2 regions of the Marinobacter sp. LQ44 genome follow, and region 1 is predicted to be linked to the other one. Evidence: predicted binding sites of a transcription regulator. Region 1 holds the regulator's gene; the other holds the start of a gene.
The links. Region 1 encodes LexA, which represses DNA repair genes until DNA is damaged. Its sites were predicted from a motif close to CTGTNTNNNNANACAG; they were not measured.

Region 1 (10,796 bases):
TCAGCAGTTCAAGATTGTCGATGGAAAAGCTGACTGTCTGGCTTGCCACCGCCATTCGCTCCGGTTGTTGCCCACGCTCCTGAACCGGTAGTGACCGGGTATACAGGTTAACGTTGGCGTCTGAATAGTCCACCAGTTGGTCGCGCATGCCCTGTATCGCCTTGCGCCATTGCTCCATGGTCTCGGAAAGGCGATCAGAAGCCCGCTCTGGGAGGTTGTGCTCGGCACTGGCGGTAAATTGCAAACGGGCGCTGTCCGGAGTGTAGCGAACGCTGCCCTCCCCACTCAGGCTCACTTCGCCAGCGGAAACGGCCAGTGGTGCCAATGAAGCCACGAACACCGTTGCGGCCAGTGCTTTGGTGTATTTTTTCATCATCAGTCTCCTTGCTGGCCAAAGGCCATATCTTGGCTTTGCAGCCGCTCCAGTTTCCGAGCCCGGGCGGCATGCACAAAGTGGCTGAAAATCCGCCGGTGGCCGGTGTGATACAGCAGGTATTCCGGATGCCACTGAACCCCCATCAACCATTGTTGCCCGGTGTTTTCGATGGCCTGCACGAACAGGTCGTTGTCCAGTGCCGTTACCCTGAGATTCCGCCCCAGGTGTTTAATCGCCTGGCTGTGAATACGGTTCGCGCCAATCAGGGTGCTGTGCATCAGCCGGCCTATCCGGCTGTCCTGGACCAGCTGGACCGTTTGAAGGGGTAGCAGCAAAGGGCGGTGGCGGGTTTTCATTCGCAGCGGGGTCACGTTCTGGCACAACGACCCGCCATGAAAGACATTGATGAACTGGGCCCCACGGCATATACCCAGTACCGGAATGTCTATTTCCTCGGCTTGCTCAAGCAGCGTGAAGTCGGTTTCGTCCCGTTTCAGGTCGTATCTCGCGGTCACTTGTGGCTGTTGGCCATAGCGGTTGGGGTGTACGTGGGTGCCGCCAGAGAGCACCAGGCCATCGAGCAGGGAGACGTCCGTGCTGGATCCGGGACGAATGTAGTGCGTGTGGGCGCCATGCAGCCGCAGGCCCAGATTGATCAGTCTGTGGGCGGTGCTGCGCCGGGCGGGGCCGCTGATGCCAATGGTGATCCCCGGCGATTCTGGTGCTTCTGAGATCTCAGACATAACCGCGCTGTTTAAGCCATTGTTCCGTGGTGTCACGCCATGAGCGGGTGAGATTGCGAAAACTGAATGTCTGGGCTTCGCGGAACAGTTCCCTGAGTTCTTTCAGGTGCTCTGGATGGTTTGCGATCTGCTCCAGTACCACCCAGTCGTTCCAGACCGTGGAAAAATGCCATCGGGGGTTGTCGATATCGCAATCGGGTAACCGGTAGTGAAGCGTCGGCCGGCTCTTGATTCTCGGGTCGTCCACATAGTCGTGCAACAGCTCTGAATCCAGATGTGCAAACAGTGGCAGAAGGTCCAGGGCCTTGTTCCGCGTCGGGTTGAAGTTCAGGTAGTCTTTCATCAGCGAGGCCTGGTCGGGAGCATAATCTTCCGCCATCAGCATGTCCGTGTAACGGCTGCTCCAGGGCTCGATGTAAGTGGTAAATTTTCGGCTTATGTCAATCTGATGCCGGGATTTGAGCCAGTCATAAAGTGCCGCGAAGGCCTGCAGGTAGGTGACAATGGTTGCGGGTTCCAGGTCCGGCAGTTCGGGATTGAGTTGCAGGCCGAAAGCAAAATAAATCGCTTCCCGGCTGCCTTCCGCGCCAAGTTCGCGCAGCTCGTCTACCAGTTCTTCGATCAGGCCCAGTCTGGAAAAGGGCAGAGGTGGCCCGACAATCTCAAGAGGCACAATGCGTTCTGCGGCAAAATCGATGACATCCATGGCGTGGGTGCCCAGCTCGCGGATTGACTCGGGCAGGCGTTCGTCCGCCAGGTCAAGATCCTTCACAGGGTCAGAGTCCAGCTCAATGGTGAAGGTTCCGGCGTCAGTCTCCAGACGGCTGACATAACGCGACTCCAGCTCCGGGCTGCCCTTGAGCAGGCGGGCGACATGTTCAACCAATTCATCGTAGCCCAGTCCGGAGAGTTCGATCTCCACGCCAACTCTACGCTCTTCTCCTTGATGATTACGAAGCCGCTCCGGCATCGCACAACGCTCTGTCGAATTCATTGGCACCTTGCATCCATATAATTCACGGACTTAAACCATAACACACCGATATGCAGCGGCCCGATTACATGACAGAAAATTTCAATCGGGCTTTACACTGGATAAAACACTGTATATAGTCAAATCACTGTATATAAAACCAGGATGAAAACCCGGAGTACATGCATGAAGCTGACCGCGCGACAGTCCCAGGTGCTGGATATCATCCGGCGGTACGTAGACGAAACCGGTTACCCGCCAACGCGGGCAGAAATCGCTGCCGAACTGGGGTTTCGCTCCGCCAATGCGGCAGAGGAGCATTTGCGGGCCCTGGCCAGGAAAGGCGCCATCGAAATGGTGCCTGGTGCCAGCCGGGGGATTCGACTGCCGGAAGTGGAGCAGGACCCAGGGTTACCGGTTGTCGGCCAGGTTGCGGCGGGTAGCCCGATTCTCGCCCAGGAACACATTGAAGAGCACTGTACTTTGCAACCGGAATTTTTCTCGCCATCCGCCGATTACCTGCTCCGCGTGCGCGGCATGAGCATGAAAGACATTGGCATTCTCGACGGTGATTTGCTCGCAGTGCATCGCACTCAGGATGTTCATAACGGGCAGGTGGTTGTGGCCAGGGTTGGTGAAGAAGTGACGGTAAAACGGTTTCGCAGGGACGGCTCGAAGGTCTGGTTGATTGCGGAGAACGAAGAGTTCGCCCCGATTGAAATTGATCTGGCCGAACAGGAGTTGTTTATCGAAGGTCTGGGTGTGGGCGTGATCCGCCGATCAGATTTGCATTGATAACCAGCAATAAGAAACGATTAGCGCAGGTAGGTGAGCAATGGAACAGTTAAGCTTCACTCAGAACATGGCGTTCCAGCCGGCGGCCATCATGCCCGCCCGCACGGTGTCTACAGGAAAAGCACGGGCCACAGCCCTTCACTCATCGTCAGACGTCGGTCGGGGAACCAGGGATTTTGGCGGTAACGTGACGGAAATTATTCTTCCTGAAGGCCAGGTAGAGAATGTCCAGTTGCTGCTCCCTATGCTCACCCAGCTGAACCAGGAGAAGCGCTGGCTGGCCCTGATTGACCCGCCACAGTCCCTGGTTGGCAAGTGGCAGAAAATGCACGGTATTGTGGCCAGTGAGTTGCTGGTATTGCGCTCAACCAACGATTACTCCGCACAGCAGCTGGCTGAGCGGGCTTTGAGTGCTGGTACCTGTCATGCGGTGGTGCTCTGGACTAACAAGCTCGGGCGTTCAGCCTTTGAGTCCCTTCAAAAGGCTTCGGCGCAAGGTAGCAGCCACGGCGTGGTGCTGCGTCATCGGTAAAGGAGTTCAGTGGAGGGTGTATTGGGGCTGGGATTCGGCCAGATCATTGTCGTCATCGTCCCAGTCAATATCGTGTGCGATATTGCCAGCGGCCTCAATCCCTGCCGCAATCATCGCCTTGGCAACGCTCATGTCGCGGTCTTCCATCATTTCCCTGGCCTCCTGCGAGAAGGAAATGCGCACCAACGGCGCTGCGTCGTCATCAATGCGGCGCAAGGCGTAGTCGCCATTGGCAAGTTGTACGATTTCAAAAAACGATGGTGACATTCGTTCAACCTTTGTCTTGGTGTATTCGATTCGGTGCGGGAATTTAGCCAACAGGGTGGGGCTACCACTCGCTGTGTTGTTCCTCAAGCCGTTTGGCCAGTTCAGTCATGGCCGCCAGAGTCTTCCTGAGTGTTGCGGCGGAACGGTCCGGGCCCTGTTCGACGGAAACCGCAATGATATTCTCTTCCGTAACATTCTTGCGTGTGGTCGGAGGCTGGCTCAAAGCCGATTCAACCTGATCAAGATGGTTCCACCAGCTTCCCGATGTCTCTGCCAGTTCTCTTAAAAGCCGGGTCTCGTGTACCTCGTAAGGAAACAGCGCTTCCAGTTCTGCTAATGTCTGCGGTTTTTCGGCTTTGTGCTGATGGTATCGGGCAATCATGACCAGCAGCGTTTGCCTTGCCCGCAGCAGGAGCTCGGCGGAGCCCTGAGACAGCGCTTCCGTTTCCGCAGCGGAGCGCTTGGTGTCCGACTCAAGCCTGGCGAGTAAGGTGTTGGCCAGAAAAAGCTTTTGGGCTACCAGTGAGTACCATTGTGATGCCATCTACCACCCGCACTACGTGAGCGTTCAAGAGTCCAATCAGAACAACCGTCAGAGTCTATCATTTTTGCGCGCTAATTTCTCCTCCCCTGGGCTCCCCGGAATAGCTGCATCTCACAAGAAACTACAAACAATCACTTGAAACGGTCGTTTGAAACTGGCAAAAAGGCACACAGATTGAACAAGCTTTGATCGTCTTGTGGTCCATTATTGGAGGTAATAAGGATGCGAAACCGGATAATTGCTGCTATTGCGGCGGTGGTATTGGGGTGTTCAGGTCCTGTCTTGGCAAAGGTGTCGCCGGCCGAGGCCGAGCGTTTGAAGAATGATCTCACACCAGTGGGTGCAGAACGGGCGGGTAACGAGTCTGGCACTATTCCGGCGTGGACTGGCGGGTTGGCTTCACCCCCGGCCAATTGGCGCGAAGGTACCGTAGAGATTAATCCGTTCCCGGAAGACGAAGCGCTGTACGTTATTACCCGTGACAATCTGGACCAGTACCGGGACATACTGTCGGACGGCCACATTCAGATGCTGGAGCAGTACGGCCCGGAATTTTTCATGCCGGTGTACCAGACCCGCCGAACAGCAGCTTTCCCCGAGCATGTCTACGAGAAGTTTTACCAGAACGCTCTGACAGCTGAACTCCTGGATAACGGTAACGGTGTTCGAGACACCATCATGACCAGTCCGTTCCCCATTCCACAGAACGGTCTGGAAGCGATCTGGAACCATATTCTGCGATACCGGGGTGAGGAACTGTCGTTCCGCAGTGCATCGGCTACGCCGCAGCGGGACGGCTCATTCAACCCTGTCGTCAACCAGTACGATTATTTCTTTGCATACAGTCGCCCCGGCGCTGAGCTGGAAGACATCGATAACAAGATTTTCTACCTGAAAACCGAAACCGTCGCGCCGTCCAGCCTGGCTGGCACCATTACCCTGGTGCATGAAACCCTTGACCAGGTTCGCTCACCGCGGCTGGCATGGCGTTACGATTCCGGTTCCCGCCGTTTGCGCCGGTCCCCAAATCTGGCCTATGAGACGGACCTGCCGAACTCTTCGTCTCTGCGTTCAGTCGATCAGAAGGACATGTACAACGGTGCCCCCAACCAGTACGACTGGGAACTTAAGGGCAAGCGTGAACTGATCGTTCCCTACAACGCCTACAAACTGCACGATGAAAGTGTTCGGCCAAATGACGTGATCCGGCCGAACCACATCAATCAGGACCTGACCCGATACGAGCTTCACCGGGTGTGGGTGGTCGAGGCCAAGCGACGCACCGGCATCAGCCACATCTATGATCGCCGTGTTTACTACATTGATGAGGACAGCTGGCAGATTCTGGCCACGGAAGAATATAACGAGGCTGGTGAACTCTGGCGCGTATCCGAAGCACACAACATTGTCTATTACAGTGTGCCGGTCTTCTGGACCACCATGGAAATGACGTATGATCTGAAAGCACAGCGTTATTACATCGATGGCCTGGATAACGGCTACCCGGCCTACAATTTCGAGCCTGGGTATCGGGGCAACGAATTTACCGCTGCCGCCGCCCGCAGGGCCGCGCGCCGGTAAACCTCCCCGGGTGCTGCCTGCTTATGGGCGGCACCCGTCTCAACCAACTGCCAGGCTCCAACATCCCGTCAAAACGTGGAGTACATCGCATGGCAGACCCCCAGGCTCTTCTTGAAAGTCTTGATCAACTCCGGTCCGAGCTGGACCAGGCCCTCGCTGCCCAGGACTGGGAGCAACTTTCGGAACTGAATGCCCGTGTTAAACCCGCAATTGAACCGTTAATGGTGGCGCTGGAACAGGGGCGCATTGATGCGGCCCTGATCAGGGACCGCCTGGACGCTTTGAATCAGTTCGTGGAAGCGGCAAACCAGGCCGCAATCAAGGCCCGGGATGAAGCCCGGGAATCGCTCAAGGGCGTCAATGAAAACCGTACGGCGGCCCGTGCTTATCAGAACGTTTCAACAAACCGCCAAAGATAGCGTCATAAAATTGACTCCTGAGCTTATACAGTCTTAAATACCGCACAAATTCCCAAAGAGATTCTCGTGAATGTCCAAAAATAACAAAGTGCTGGTGCTGAGTGAGGATGACTCCAGGCGCAGGGACCTGATCACCATTCTGGAATTTGTCGGCGAAGAGCAGGTGCTGGCCGGTGACGAAGCATTGGCGCTTTTGGAGAGCGACGACGAGCAGACCAAAGGAAGTATCGGCGTAGCCGTCATCAACGGCGAAGACGCCGCCAGCACTGCGCATGTGCAGAGGGTGTGCAAACTGGCCCAGGGGCTGCCGATTCTTCTGGTGGGTGATCCGGACCTCAAGGGCGTGTCGGAAGACGATGCAAACCGTATTATCGCCAGGATGGAGTGGCCCCTGAACTACACCAAGTTTGTGGATTCACTCTACCGGGCCCAGATCTACCACGACCAGTTCAGTCGCAGCAAGGAGCGGGGGCAGCAGCGGGGTGTTCAGTTGTTCCGCAGTCTGGTGGGCACCAGTCGCAAGGTTCAGCAGGTGCGCCAGTTGATGGAGCAGGTGGCTGATAAAGACGTCAGCGTTCTGATCACCGGTGAATCCGGTACCGGCAAGGAAGTGGTCGCCCGTAACCTGCATTATCATTCCTCTCGCCGGGATAAACCGTTTGTGCCGGTCAACTGCGGCGCCATTCCCGCAGAGTTGCTGGAGAGCGAGCTGTTCGGGCATGAGAAAGGAGCCTTTACCGGCGCCATTACCGCCCGGGTAGGGCGTTTTGAGTTGGCCGAAGGGGGCACCCTGTTCCTGGACGAAATCGGGGATATGCCGCTGAACATGCAGGTTAAAATTCTGCGGGTGTTGCAGGAGCGTACCTTTGAGCGTGTGGGCAGTAACCGTACCCAGTCTGCGGATGTGCGGGTGATTGCCGCCACTCACAAGCATCTCGAAGACATGATTGAATCCGGCGATTTCCGGGAAGACCTCTATTACCGTCTCAATGTATTTCCCATTGAAATGCCGGCGCTGCGGGAACGGGTGGAAGACATCCCGTTGCTGATTAATGAGCTGATCTCCCGGATGGAGAAAGAGAAGCGCGGCTCACTGCGGATGAACTCCGCTGCCATTATGAGCCTGTGTCGCCATGACTGGCCGGGCAATGTGCGGGAGCTGGCCAACCTGGTTGAGCGCTTGGCCATCATGCATCCCTACGGGGTGATTGGTGTGCAGGAGCTGCCCAAGAAGTTTCGCTACGTGGATGACTATGACGAGAACCGCCCAGTGGAGGACACCGGCATGCCATCGGCCATTCCCGGGCTGGTGGGCCTGGATGCGCCGGCCCTGTTACCGGTGAATGGTATCGATCTCAAGGACTACCTCTCCAATCTGGAGAAGCAGCTTATTCAGCAGGCGCTTGATGAAGCTGCCGGCGTAGTGGCGCGGGCGGCCGAGAAACTCAGAATTCGCCGTACCACCCTGGTGGAGAAAGTCCGAAAATATGGCCTTCGGGAAGAGTCAGACGAAGGTTGATCGCTCCCCCTGAGCGGCGTCAAAGGTTTGTAACCTTCGGCGCCGCTTGCATTTTCGACCGACGGAAACTTGTCGTTTTCCAGTTTGTCGTTTTCTTAACCTTCTGAAAAATATAGTAAAAACCAAGTTGGCATAGTGTTGGCTTAATCAAACCTGAACGAAAGATCCGTTGGCCCGGTCGGGGCCCGTCAGGGGGAAGGTTATGAGTCACGCACGCGTTGCCATGGAGTCCGGTCACCAGAAGTCAGGTGCCAATGCCGCTGCTGATGTTAATGACAAGGTCACTGCTCTGTTTCCACAACAGGGTGATGAGGCCGTGGACTCTGCGCTTGAGTTGTTTAATCGCATGTCCCGGCAGATTACCGACTCCTACCGAACCCTGGAATCCCGCGTAAACCAGCTTTCCGGTGAACTCTCCCACGAGACGCTTCAGCGTCAGCAGGAGCTGGAGGAAAAGGAACAGTTGGCCGACCGGTTGTCGACTCTGCTCAAGGCCCTGCCGGCTGGCGTGGTGGTGCTGGATCAGCAGGGCGTGGTCAGCCAGTGCAATCCGGCGGCCATTGCGCTGTTGGGGGAGCCCCTGGATGGCGAGCGTTGGGTGGATGTGATCCGGTGCTGCTTTTCTCCCCGCAGTGATGACGGTCACGAAGTGTCCCTTAAAGATGGCCGGCGCGTCAGCATTGAAATCCGGACCATGGAAAACCAGCCCGGCCAGTTGATTCTGTTAACCGATCTGACCGAGACCCGGCAGCTGCAGTCACAATTGGCCCATGCCCAGCGCCTGTCTGCCATGGGCCGGATGGTGGCGTCTCTGGCCCACCAGATCCGCACTCCGTTGTCTGCCGCCATTTTGTACGGCGGTCACCTGAGCCAGCCGGATCTGGACGAAGAGCTGCGTCAGCGGTGTGCTTCACGACTGATGTCGAGGTTGACTCACCTGGAGCAGCAGGTGCGGGACATGCTGATTTTCGCCCGTGGCGAAACCCGCCTGGCGGAGGAGTTGTCGGCCGGCAAGCTGGTGGCCTCCCTGTCCGCGGCCGTTGAGGGTCTGAAACCCGCCAGTGGTATTGATGTGACACTGGACAGCCGGGTAGATGACCAGTGCCGATTGATGTGTAATCGCGATGCCCTGGTCGGCGCCTGCATGAACCTGGTGAACAACAGCCTGGAAGCCGGTGCCACCGACGTGCAAGTTCAACTGGCGTCGTCCGCTGAAGGTATGGAGATACGGGTGCTGGACAATGGCCCGGGCTTTTCGAAAGAGCAGTCCGGCAGGATCACCGAAGCATTTTACACCACCAAGTCTCACGGCACCGGTCTAGGCCTGGCCGTGGTGCAGGCGGTGGTCAAGGCCCATAACGGCCGGTTTTCTATTTTCTCGCCGGAGCAGGGCGGCGCAGTGGCGACACTGCAGCTGCCGACCCTGGCCGACAGAACATAACGAATAGGCGTTGGAGGCAGATACCATGGCGAAGGCCCAGATTCTGATTGTTGAGGATGACAGGGACCTGCGGGAGGCGCTGGTCACGACCCTGGAGCTGGCAAAGTTCCGGGTGCGGGAAGCTGCCAGCGGCCAGGAGGCGCTTGCCGCCCTGGCTCGCGACCCCGTCGATATGGTGGTCAGCGACGTCAACATGCCGGGCATGTCTGGTCACGAGCTGCTGGCGGAAGTACAGCGTCATTATCCCGGGCTGCCGATGATGCTGATCACTGCCTATGGCCAGATCAGCCACGCGGTGTCTGCCATGCAGTCCGGAGCCATTGATTATCTGGTCAAACCCTTCGAGCCTCAGGTTCTGGTGGAGGCGGTCACCAGGGTGGTTGGCGGAGCAAAACCCAAATCCGGTGACGAACCGGTGGCGGAAGATCCTATCAGCAAAAGAATGTTCCAGTTGGCGGCGAAAGTTGCCGGCAGTGATTCCACGGTCATGATCTCCGGTGAGAGTGGCACCGGTAAAGAAGTGCTGGCCCGCTATATTCACCAGCAGTCGCCCCGGGCAGATCAGCCCTTTGTGGCGATTAACTGTGCCGCCATTCCCGAGAACATGCTTGAGGCCATACTGTTTGGTCATGAAAAAGGGGCCTTCACCGGTGCGGTGGCGTCGTCCCCGGGCAAGTTTGAGCAGGCCAATGGCGGCACCATCCTGCTGGACGAAATTTCCGAAATGGATCTTGGCTTGCAGTCTAAACTCCTACGGGTGTTGCAGGAGCGTGAAGTGGAGAGGGTAGGCGGGCGAAAAACCATCCCGCTGGATGTTCGTGTCGTGGCAACCACCAACCGCGACCTGGCGGATTACGTCCGTGAGGGCAAGTTCCGTGAAGACCTGTATTACCGGCTAACGGTGTTCCCCATGCACTGGCAGCCGCTGCGGGAGCGACCGCTGGATATACTGCCGCTGGCCAAATTCCTGCTCAAGAAGCACTGCCGTAAAATGAAGCTTACCGGTATTGCTCTGGCGGAGGATGCGCGCAAGGCACTGATCAGCCACCGCTGGCCCGGTAATGTTCGCGAGCTTGATAATGCCATTCAGCGGGCGCTGGTATTGCAGCAGGGCAATGTGATTCACGAGGGTGATTTATGCCTGGAGCTGGGGATCACTGGCCGGGCCGATTTCGGCTCACCGGGTTTGCACAGTGTCGCACCACAGATTAATCACCAGCCGTCAGAGCCCGACCCCCTCCATTCCGTTCCTATGGAGTCGGCACCGGAAACGCTTAGTGAGGAGCTTCACGAGGCCGGTTCACTGGGGGATGATCTGCGACAGCAGGAGTTCCGTATCATTATCCAGACGCTCAGGAAAGAACGGGGCCGTCGCAACCGGGCCGCAGAGCAGCTGGGTATCAGCCCAAGAACGCTCCGCTACAAACTGGCCCAGATGCGCGATGCCGGAATCGACCTTGAGTCCGAACTTGCGTTGGCCTGAAAGCCGTTTTTGTTTGTTGTCTAGACCTATACTCCTTCGGGCACCCTACGGGGTGCCGGTTTTTATACGCCTGTCCTTGCTACCTGTCTTCGTCAAATGTCCGTCACTGATTAACCCTCTCTG
Region 2 (10,796 bases), 2.0 Mb from region 1:
TAAACGCCCGACCACCTCGGCTGTGCCGCCGCCAATACCCACGTCCACTTCATCAAATACGAGGGTAGGGGTGGTTGAGGTCTGGGCGACCACTACCTGAATGGCAAGGCTGATCCGAGACAGTTCGCCCCCGGAGGCCACCTTGGCCAGTGGGCGTGCGGGTTGCCCCGGGTTGGCGCTGACCAGGAACTCGATATCTTCCATACCGTGGGGGGGCGGTTCGTCATTGCTGTTGCGGCCCAGTTTGGTAACAAACTGGACGGCCGGCATGCTCAGCTGTGCAAGCTCCTGAGCAATTCGCTGATCCAGTTCCGCCGCTGCCTGCTCCCGCTTGGCCGTTAATTGCCCGGCCAGTTCATCAAACCGTTTGCGCAGGGCTTGCTGCTCTGCCTCAAGCTGCTCGAGGCTGCCTTCGCCGCCGTCCAGTTCTTCCAGTTCGTTCGACAGGCGTTGGTGCAGTTCCGGCAATTCCTCCGGTGTGATGCGGTGCTTTCGAGCCATCTGATAAATGGCGCTCAGGCGTTCCTCGACCTCGGCCAGCCTTGCGGGGTCTGCTTCGTAGTCTTCAACAAAGTGCCGAAGGTTGTCCCCGGCTTCTGAAATCTGGATCTGTGCTTCGGTCAGCATCTGGATGGTGTCAGCCAGTGCCGGAACGTCCACTGGGAGTTGCTCCAGTTGCTGAAGTGCCTGACGCACCAGGTCGGCGGCACTGGTTTCGTCCTCAGTGCACAGCAGGGCAGCCTGATGGCTGCTATGCAGTACCGCATCGGCCTGGCTCAGCTGCGCTTGTTCCTGTTCAAGTGCTTCCTGTTCGCCATCGCCCAGGGCAAGCCGGTCCAGCTCTTCCGCCTGGTACCGGAGCAGTTGCAGTTTTGCCTCTGCCTCGTCGGCGTTCTGGCGCCGCTGTTCCAGCTTCTGACTGGTTCTATGCCAGGCTTTCCAGGCATCCCGGGTTTGCTCTGCCAGGTCTTCGGCGCCGGAGAATTCGTCCAGCAGCTTCCGATGAGTGTCTTTTTGCAGCAGTGACTGATGTTGGTGCTGGCTGTGAATATCCATCAGCAGGCCGCCAAGGTCCTTGAGTTGGGAGAGTGGGCAGGGCTGGCCATTAATAAAGGCTTTTGAACGACCATCTTTGTTGATGGTCCGGCGCAGGATGCAGTCGTCTTTGTCATCCAGTTCGTGTTCTTCCAGCCATTGTCGGGCAATCGGAATACGTGAGATGTCGAAGCTGGCGGTGATATCGGCTCGTTTTGCGCCGTGGCGCACGGCACCGGCATCCGCTCGGCCGCCCATGGCCAGGCTGAGCGCATCCAGAACAATGGATTTGCCAGCGCCGGTTTCACCGGTCAGGGCCGTCATGCCTTTGCTGAAATGCAGGTCGACCCGTTCAGCGATGGCGTAGTTGGAGACCATAAGTTGTGTGAGCATGCCGATAACCTCCGCTCAGGATTGGAGACTCTCTGAAAATTGTCTGAACACTGTTGATCTATACAGTTTCTGTGAATATATACAGGGTTTTTCCTGTTTGCAAACAATCGAATCGTGAAAATCTGAAAGAATGCATCGTTTGAGGTTGAAACCTGATGGGCGGGCCCCATATTCGTTCGCAAAGTCGTATTTTCCTGCCTGTGCAAGGCGGGGCTCATTTAGCCGCAGGCCCTCGGGCCCAGGGAAAGTCATCAGGAGTTGTCATGAGTGCTGACGATAAGCGTAACGAACAGGTAGACGAGCTGAACGAGGCGGTAAACGCCACAGAAGAGCAGGGCGAAGCAGAAACCGCCGGAGCTGAAGAAGGTTCCGAGTTGGAAATGCTGAAGGCGCAGTTGCAGGAATATCAGGACCAGGCGCTGAGAGCCCAGGCTGAGATGCAGAATGTGCGTCGTCGTGCCGAAATTGATGTGGAAAAGGCCCACAAGTTCGCCCTGGAAAAGTTCGTGAAAGAGCTCCTTCCGGTGGCGGACAGCCTTGAAAAGGCAGTGGAAAGTACTGAAGGTCATGAAAACGCCGGGGAGCTGGTTGGCTCCATTCGCGAAGGTGTGGAAATGACTTTGGGCCTGTTCATGAACGGCCTCAAGAAATTCAACGTTGAACAGGTGAACCCGGTGGGTGAACCGTTCGATCCGCAACAGCACGAGGCGATGTCTATGGTGCCCGCGCCAGATGCCGAGCCGAACAGTGTAGTTGCCGTGGTGCAGAAGGGCTACCTGCTGAACGGTCGCGTGGTTCGTCCCGCCATGGTGGTTGTGGCCAAGGCGGAAGGTGCACCAAAAATCGACGAGCAGGCTTGAAAAGCCGATTAAAGCGCCAATATAGCGATTAAACAGCGACAGTCAGGGCAAACCTCCCTGGGACAGCATTCAGAAAGATTTGGAGTGATTCGATGAGCAAGATTATTGGTATCGACCTGGGAACCACCAACTCCTGTGTGGCCATCATGGATGGCGACAAGGTAAAGGTTATTGAAAATGCTGAGGGTGATCGTACGACTCCCTCCATTATCGCGTACACCGACGATAACGAGACCCTGGTTGGTCAGTCCGCCAAGCGCCAGGCGGTCACCAACCCCCATAACACCCTGTACGCCATCAAGCGTCTGATCGGTCGTCGTTTTGAGGACGATGTGGTTCAGAAAGACATCAAGATGGTGCCTTACAAGATCACCAAGGCCGACAACGGCGACGCCTGGGTTGAAGTGAAGGGCCAGAAGATGGCACCGCCCCAGATCTCTGCAGAAGTTCTGAAGAAAATGAAGAAGACGGCAGAAGACTACCTGGGCGAGAAGGTAACGGAAGCAGTTATCACCGTGCCGGCTTACTTCAATGACAGCCAGCGCCAGGCCACCAAAGATGCGGGCAAGATCGCCGGTCTGGAAGTGAAGCGGATCATCAACGAGCCGACCGCGGCTGCCCTGGCCTATGGCCTGGACAAGAAGAGCGGTGACCGCACAGTTGCTGTATACGATCTGGGTGGTGGTACTTTCGACCTCTCCATTATTGAAATTGCCGATGTCGACGGCGAGCATCAGTTCGAGGTTCTGGCCACCAACGGTGACACCTTCCTGGGTGGTGAAGACTTCGACCTGAAAGTCATCGAGTACCTGGCAGACCAGTTCAAGAAAGACAGTGGCATCGACCTGCGCGGCGATTCCCTGGCCATGCAGCGCCTGAAGGAAGCCGGTGAGAAAGCGAAGATCGAGCTGTCCAGCAGCCAGCAGACAGACGTGAACCTGCCGTACATCACTGCAGACGCGTCTGGGCCCAAGCACATGAACGTGAAGCTGACTCGCGCCAAGCTGGAAAGCCTGGTGGAAGACCTGGTTCAGCGTAGCCTGGAGCCCTGTAAAGTCGCCCTGCAGGACGCCGGCATGAAGGCGTCTGAAATCGACGAGGTTATCCTGGTGGGTGGTCAGACCCGTATGCCGCTGGTGCAGGAAAAGGTAAAAGAGTTCTTCGGCAAAGAAGCCCGTAAAGACGTGAACCCGGACGAAGCCGTTGCCATGGGTGCTGCCATCCAGGCGGCTGTTCTTTCCGGTGACGTGAAAGACGTGCTGCTGCTGGACGTAACCCCGCTGACCCTGGGTATTGAAACCATGGGTGGCGTGGCAACGCCGCTGATCGACAAGAACACCACCATCCCGACCAAGAAGTCGCAGACGTTCTCAACAGCGGATGACAACCAGACGGCCGTAACCATTCACGTGGTTCAAGGTGAGCGTAAGCAGGCTTCCCAGAACAAGTCGCTGGGCCGCTTTGACCTGGCGGATATTCCGCCGGCGCCACGCGGTGTGCCGCAGATCGAAGTAACCTTCGATATCGATGCCAACGGTATCCTGAACGTGTCTGCCAAGGACAAGGCGACCGGCAAGGAGCAGTCCATCGTGATCAAGGCTTCTTCTGGCCTGAACGATGACGAGATCGAGAAGATGGTTCGTGATGCCGAGGCCAACGCCGAGGAAGATCGCAAGTTCGAAGAGCTGGTTCAGGTCCGCAACCAGGGTGATGCCATGGTTCACGCCGTGCGCAAGACGCTGACCGAAGCCGGCGACAAGGTTTCTGGCAGTGAAAAGGAGTCTATCGAGGCGGCCATCAAGGATCTGGAAGAAGCCCTGACCGGCTCTGACAAGGAAGCCATCGAAACCAAGACTCAGAAACTGACCGAAGTGTCTTCCGAGCTGGCACAGAAGATGTACGCGGATCAGGCAGACCAGGCGCAGCAGGCTGGCGGGCAGGAAGGTGCCCAGTCCCAGGCGGCTGACGATGCGGTGGACGCCGAGTTCGAAGAAGTCAAAGACGACGACAAGAAGTAAATCCTAAGTACATCAGGTAGTTGGAAAACGCGGGGGTAAGCCCCGCGTTTTCCGCGTTATAGCAACAGGGTTTTAAGCATGGCCAAGCGCGATTATTACGAAGTACTCGGGGTCTCCCGGGACGCGGACGAGAAGGACATAAAGCGGGCTTACCGAAAGCTTGCGATGAAATACCATCCGGACCGTAACCCGGACGACAAAGACGCCGAGAACAAGTTCAAAGAGGCCAGCGAAGCCTACGAAATTCTTGCCGATGGCAGCAAGCGTGCGGCCTACGACCAGTTTGGTCATGCCGGCGTGGATGGCCAGGCCGGCGGTGGCTTTGGCGGCGGTGGTGCCAGCTTCTCCGATATCTTTGGTGATGTCTTCGGTGACATTTTCGGTGGCGGTGGCCGGGGCCGCAACACTCGCGGTTCCGATCTGCGCTACACCCTGGAAATCGACCTGGAAGAAGCCGTCAAAGGCAAAACCGTCAAGATCAATATTCCTGGCCACAAAGAGTGTGAAGCCTGCGACGGCAGCGGTGCTGAAAAAGGCTCCCGTCCGGAAACCTGTGGAACCTGTCAGGGTATGGGGCAGGTTCGCATGCAGCAGGGTTTCTTTACCGTTCAGCAGGCATGCCCGACCTGCCGGGGCTCCGGTCAGGTCATCAAGAATCCCTGTAAAGTGTGCCACGGCCAGGGCCGCGTGAGGCAGGAAAAAACCCTGTCTGTGAAAGTGCCGCCCGGTGTGGATACCGGAGATCGGATTCGTCTCTCAGGAGAGGGCGAAATGGGCGTTGATGGTGGGCCGCCAGGCGACCTGTATGTGCAGATTGCCGTGCGCGAGCATTCCATCTTCACCCGTGATGGCCGTAATCTATACTGCGAAGTGCCAATCAGCATCGTGGATGCAGCCCTGGGTGGTGAACTGGAAGTACCGACCCTGGATGGCCGGGTCAAACTCAAGATTCCACCGGAAACCCAGACCGGCAAACTCTTCCGCCTGCGCAACAAAGGGGTTAGTCCCGTTCGCGGTGGCCCTGCCGGCGATTTGCTGTGCCGCGTGATGGTAGAAACACCGGTCAACCTGACCAAGCGCCAGAAAGAGCTGCTGGAAGAGTTCCAGGAAACCCTCAGCGGCAACAACGGCACCCATCATGCTCCGAAGAAAACCTCCTGGTTTGAGGGTGTGAAAAGTTTCTTCGACGAAATGAAATTCTGAGGGCAGAACAGATGCGGGTAGCAATCATCGGCGCCGCCGGGCGCATGGGCAAAGTACTGATAGAAGCCGTAGACGGTACCGAAGGCCTCGAACTCGGTGCTGCCATCGTCGAGCCAGGCAGCAGCCTGATTGGCGCCGACGCCGGCGAAATGACTGGCATCGGCAAAACCGGCATCAAAATGGCCGGCAGCCTCGACGACGTCAAAAACGACTTCGACGTACTGGTGGACTTCACCTTCCCGGACCTCACCCTGGAAAACGCAAAGTTCTGCAGCGCCAACGGCAAAATGATCGTCATCGGCACCACCGGCATGACCGACGCCGAGAAAGAACAGTTGGCCTTGGCGGCAGAATCCACCCCTGTGGTCTTCGCCCCCAACATGAGCGTTGGCGTCAACGTCGTCCTCAACCTCCTGCGCACCGCAGCGGCTACTTTGGGTGACGACTACGACGTAGAAATCATCGAGGCCCATCACCGCCACAAAAAAGACGCCCCCTCAGGCACCGCCCTGCGCATGGGCGAAGTGGTAGCCGACGCCCTGGGCCGTGATCTGAAAGAATGCGCCGTCTACGGCCGCGAAGGTTTCACCGGCGAGCGCACCCGCAAGGAAATCGGCTTCGAAACCATCCGCGCCGGCGACGTGGTGGGCGACCACACCGTTCTGTTCGCCACCGAAGGCGAGCGTATTGAAATCACCCACAAGGCGAGCAGCCGGATGACCTTCGCCAAAGGGGCGATGCGAGCTGCGCTCTGGCTGGAAGGGAAGGCCGCTGGACTGTATGACATGCAGGATGTCTTGAATCTGAAGGGCTGAATGTGCTCTTGAACAGTTGACCCCGAGCGAGAGAGTTCTGAGCAGCGGGCTCTGAGGTAGGAGGGCTGGATCACCTTCCCGAAAATCTCGGAGGCCATGGATGGCCGGAGCGAAGCGCACATGGGTGAGACAAGCGTTTATGAAGCAAAGCTTCATGCGCAGTCGAACGACAGCAATCTGTGATTGCTGGCTGGACCCGCCTGCGGGTGCTCGTAGCGTTTTTCGGGAAGGTGATCCAGCCCTCCTGCCGGACAACCGCCTTACGCCCGGCAAGAATTCAACGTGGACAGAAAACGCCAAGACAGCTTACAATAAGGCGATTTGACTGCACCAAGCGTACCTTTGAAAAGTTTATAAGAAAGCGGGACCGGGTTTTTACCTTGTCTCGCTTTTTTGCAACCTGAATTTGCGCTTGCGTTCCTGTTCGTGACGAACTTACGCCACTCGATGAGGATACAAGCCTTGAGCACACCAGCAATCCTTGCACTCGCAGACGGAAGCCTCTTCTACGGCACCGCCATCGGCGCAGATGGAGAAACCAGCGGCGAGGTAGTATTCAATACTGCCATGACCGGCTACCAGGAAATCCTGACCGACCCGTCCTACTCGCGCCAGATCGTCACCCTGACGTATCCGCACATTGGCAACACCGGTGTAAACGAAGAAGACGTAGAATCGGACCGCATCCATGCCGCCGGCCTGATCATTCGTGATCTACCGCTGATCGCCAGCAGCTGGCGTAACCAACAGAGCCTGGGCGAGTACCTGCGAAGCAACAACATTGTTGGCATTGCTGACATCGACACCCGCCGCCTGACTCGCATCCTGCGCGATAAAGGCTCCCAGAACGGCGCCATCATCGCTGGCGAGAACGCCACCGCCGAGCGCGCCCTGGAACTGGCGAAAGCCTTCCCCGGCCTCAAGGGCATGGATCTGGCTAAAGAAGTCACCAGCGACAAAGCCTACCAGTGGAGCCAGACCGAGTGGGATATCACAGACGGTTACGGTGACCAGGCCGCCGCCAAATTCAAGGTCGTTGCCTGGGACTACGGTGTGAAGTTCAACATCCTGCGCATGCTCGCCGCCCGTGGCTGCGACATCACCGTGGTGCCTGCGCAAACCCCGGCCTCGGAAGTGCTGGCCATGAATCCCGACGGCATCTTCCTGTCCAACGGCCCCGGCGACCCCGAGCCTTGCGACTATGCCATCACGGCTATCCAGCAAGTGCTGGAAACCGAAATCCCGGTGTTCGGCATCTGCCTCGGTCACCAGTTGCTGGCTCTGGCCAGTGGCGCCAAAACCATGAAAATGGGCCACGGCCACCACGGCGCCAACCACCCGGTGCAGGATATTGCCAAAGGCACCGTGATGATTACCAGCCAGAACCATGGGTTTGCGGTAGACGAAGCAACCCTGCCGGCTAATGTGGAAGCCACCCACAAGTCGCTGTTTGACGGCACTCTGCAGGGTATTCGCCGCACAGACAAGCCGGCTTACAGCTTCCAGGGTCACCCGGAAGCCAGCCCGGGCCCCCATGATGTGGCGCCCCTGTTCGACGAGTTTATCCAGCTGATGGAAGCGCGATCTGCCTGAGGGCAAGGCCATCACAGATAGCTCACTGGCGCATCGTACGCGCTGAAAGAATTCAAAAGTTGCTGACAGGTTTACCGAGACATGCCAAAACGTACAGACATCCAAAGCATCCTGATCCTGGGCGCAGGTCCCATTGTGATCGGGCAGGCGTGCGAATTCGATTACTCCGGGGCCCAGGCCTGCAAGGCGCTGCGCGAAGAGGGTTACCGGGTTATCCTGGTGAACTCTAACCCGGCCACCATCATGACCGACCCGGCCATGGCCGATGCCACCTACATCGAGCCCATCACCTGGAAGACGGTCGAAAAGATCATTGAGAAAGAAAAGCCGGACGCCCTGCTACCCACCATGGGTGGCCAGACCGCACTGAACTGTGCGCTGGACCTGGAAAAACACGGCGTGCTGGAAAAGCATGGCGTTGAAATGATCGGCGCCAACGCCGACACCATCGACAAGGCCGAAGACCGCGACCGCTTTGACAAGGCCATGAAGAAAATCGGCCTTGAGTGCCCGCGTGCGGCCATCGCTCATTCCATGGACGAAGCCTGGAAGATCTCCGAAGACATCGGCTTCCCGTGCATCATCCGTCCATCGTTTACCATGGGTGGTTCTGGTGGTGGTATTGCCTACAACAAGGACGAGTTCGAGGAAATCTGTACTCGCGGTCTCGACCTGTCCCCGACCAACGAGCTGTTGATCGACGAATCCCTGATTGGCTGGAAAGAGTACGAGATGGAAGTTGTTCGGGACAAGAACGACAACTGCATCATCGTCTGCGCCATCGAGAACTTCGACGCCATGGGCGTGCACACCGGTGACTCCATCACCGTGGCCCCCGCCCAGACTCTCACCGACAAGGAATACCAGATCATGCGGAACGCCTCGCTGGCGGTGCTGCGTGAAATCGGTGTGGAAACCGGCGGTTCCAACGTGCAATTCGGCATCAACCCCGACACCGGCCGCATGGTGGTGATCGAAATGAACCCGCGGGTGTCCCGTTCCTCTGCGCTGGCGTCCAAGGCCACTGGCTTCCCGATCGCCAAGGTCGCGGCCAAGCTGGCCGTGGGTTACACCCTTGATGAACTGCAGAACGAAATCACCGGCGGCGTCACCCCGGCCTCGTTCGAGCCGTCCATTGATTACGTGGTTACCAAGATTCCCCGGTTTACCTTCGAGAAATTCCCCCAGGCCGACGCCCGCCTGACCACCCAGATGAAGTCTGTCGGTGAGGTTATGGCCATTGGCCGGACCTTCCAGGAGTCGGTGCAGAAGGCATTGCGTGGCCTGGAAGTGGGTTCCGAAGGTTTTGATGAAAAGCTGGAAGAGCTGGACTCCGAGAACAGCCGCGAAACCCTGACCCGGGAGCTGAACGTACCCGGTGCCGAGCGAATCTGGTACATCGGCGATGCGTTCCGCGCCGGCATGACCGTGGACGAAGTGTTCCGCCACACCAAGGTAGACCCCTGGTATCTGGTGCAGATCGAGGACATCGTGCGCGAAGAGCAGGCCCTCAAGTCGGCCGGTAAGGCCGATATCGACAAGGCCACCCTGTTCCGTCTCAAGCGCAAGGGCTTCTCCGATGCCCGCCTGGCCAAACTGCTGGGTATTTCCGAAGTCAGCCTGCGCAAGCTGCGCCACGATCTGGGCATCCGCCCGGTGTACAAACGTGTCGATACCTGTGCGGCTGAATTTGCCTCCGACACTGCCTATATGTACTCCACTTACGAGGAAGAGTGCGAGGCGGAGCCGTCCGACCGCGAGAAGATTGTGGTCATCGGCGGTGGCCCCAACCGTATCGGCCAGGGCATCGAGTTTGACTACTGCTGCGTGCACGCGGCTCTGGCCATGCGTGAGGACGGCTACGAAACCATCATGATCAACTGCAACCCGGAGACCGTGTCGACCGATTACGACACCTCCGACCGGTTGTATTTTGAGCCGATCACCCTGGAAGACGTCCTGGAAATCATCAACGTCGAGAAACCCAAGGGCGTGATTGTCCAGTATGGCGGTCAGACTCCGCTGAAACTGGCCCGTGGCCTGGAGGCCGCCGGTGTGCCTATCATCGGTACCAGCCCGGACGCCATCGACCGCGCCGAAGACCGCGAGCGCTTCCAGCAGATGATCCAGCGTCTGGGTCTGAAGCAGCCGGAAAACGCCACTGTGCGTAGCCACGAGGAAGGCATCGTGGCGGCCCGCGAGATTGGCTACCCGCTGGTGGTGCGCCCGTCGTACGTGCTGGGTGGCCGGGCCATGGAAATCGTCTATGACGAAACTGAACTGGTGCGCTACATGCGTAACGCGGTGCTGGTTTCCAATGACAGCCCGGTACTGCTTGATCACTTCCTGAATGCTGCCATCGAAGTAGATATCGATGCCATCAGTGACGGCACTGATGTTGTGATCGGCGGTATCATGCAACACATTGAGCAGGCTGGTGTTCACTCCGGTGATTCCGCCTGCTCCCTGCCGCCCTACAGTCTGAGCAAGCAGGTGCAGGACGACATGCGTGAGGCCGTGAAGAAAATGGCCATCGAGCTGGACGTTATCGGCCTGATGAACGTGCAGCTGGCCTATCAGGACGGCGAGATCTACGTGATCGAAGTGAACCCCCGGGCTTCCCGGACCGTGCCGTTCGTGTCCAAGGCCATTGGCGTGTCTCTGGCCGCGGTTGCGGCCCGGGTTATGTCTGGCAAAAGCCTGAAAGAACTGAACTTCACTCAGGAAATCGTGCCGACCTACTACGCGGTTAAAGAGTCCGTGTTCCCGTTCAACAAGTTCCCGGCTGTGGACCCGATCCTCGGGCCCGAAATGAAATCCACCGGTGAGGTGATGGGGCTGGGCGACAGCTTTGATGAAGCCTTTGCCAAGGCGGCTCT

Region 2: the regulator LexA is predicted to act here: its motif matches at 1,498-1,513, upstream of recN (DNA repair protein RecN).

The regions. Positions count from the first base shown of each region.
Region 1 covers NZ_CP014754.1:4,107,408-4,118,203, forward strand. Annotated here, with positions in the region: gene ASQ50_RS18770 (SIMPL domain-containing protein) at 1-376, opposite strand, end outside; gene ASQ50_RS18775 (gamma-glutamyl-gamma-aminobutyrate hydrolase family protein) at 376-1,119, opposite strand; gene ASQ50_RS18780 (amidoligase family protein) at 1,112-2,113, opposite strand; gene lexA (transcriptional repressor LexA) at 2,279-2,887, shown strand; gene ASQ50_RS18790 (cell division inhibitor SulA) at 2,928-3,419, shown strand; gene ASQ50_RS18795 (hypothetical protein) at 3,426-3,686, opposite strand; gene ASQ50_RS18800 (DUF6586 family protein) at 3,748-4,230, opposite strand; gene ASQ50_RS18805 (DUF1329 domain-containing protein) at 4,453-5,811, shown strand; gene ASQ50_RS18810 (hypothetical protein) at 5,901-6,230, shown strand; gene ASQ50_RS18815 (sigma-54 dependent transcriptional regulator) at 6,301-7,749, shown strand; gene ASQ50_RS18820 (sensor histidine kinase) at 7,952-9,190, shown strand; gene ASQ50_RS18825 (sigma-54-dependent transcriptional regulator) at 9,216-10,673, shown strand.
Region 2 covers NZ_CP014754.1:1,647,266-1,658,061, reverse strand. Annotated here, with positions in the region: gene recN (DNA repair protein RecN) at 1-1,428, opposite strand, end outside; gene grpE (nucleotide exchange factor GrpE) at 1,692-2,288, shown strand; gene dnaK (molecular chaperone DnaK) at 2,381-4,306, shown strand; gene dnaJ (molecular chaperone DnaJ) at 4,385-5,509, shown strand; gene dapB (4-hydroxy-tetrahydrodipicolinate reductase) at 5,521-6,324, shown strand; gene carA (glutamine-hydrolyzing carbamoyl-phosphate synthase small subunit) at 6,787-7,917, shown strand; gene carB (carbamoyl-phosphate synthase large subunit) at 7,999-10,796, shown strand, end outside.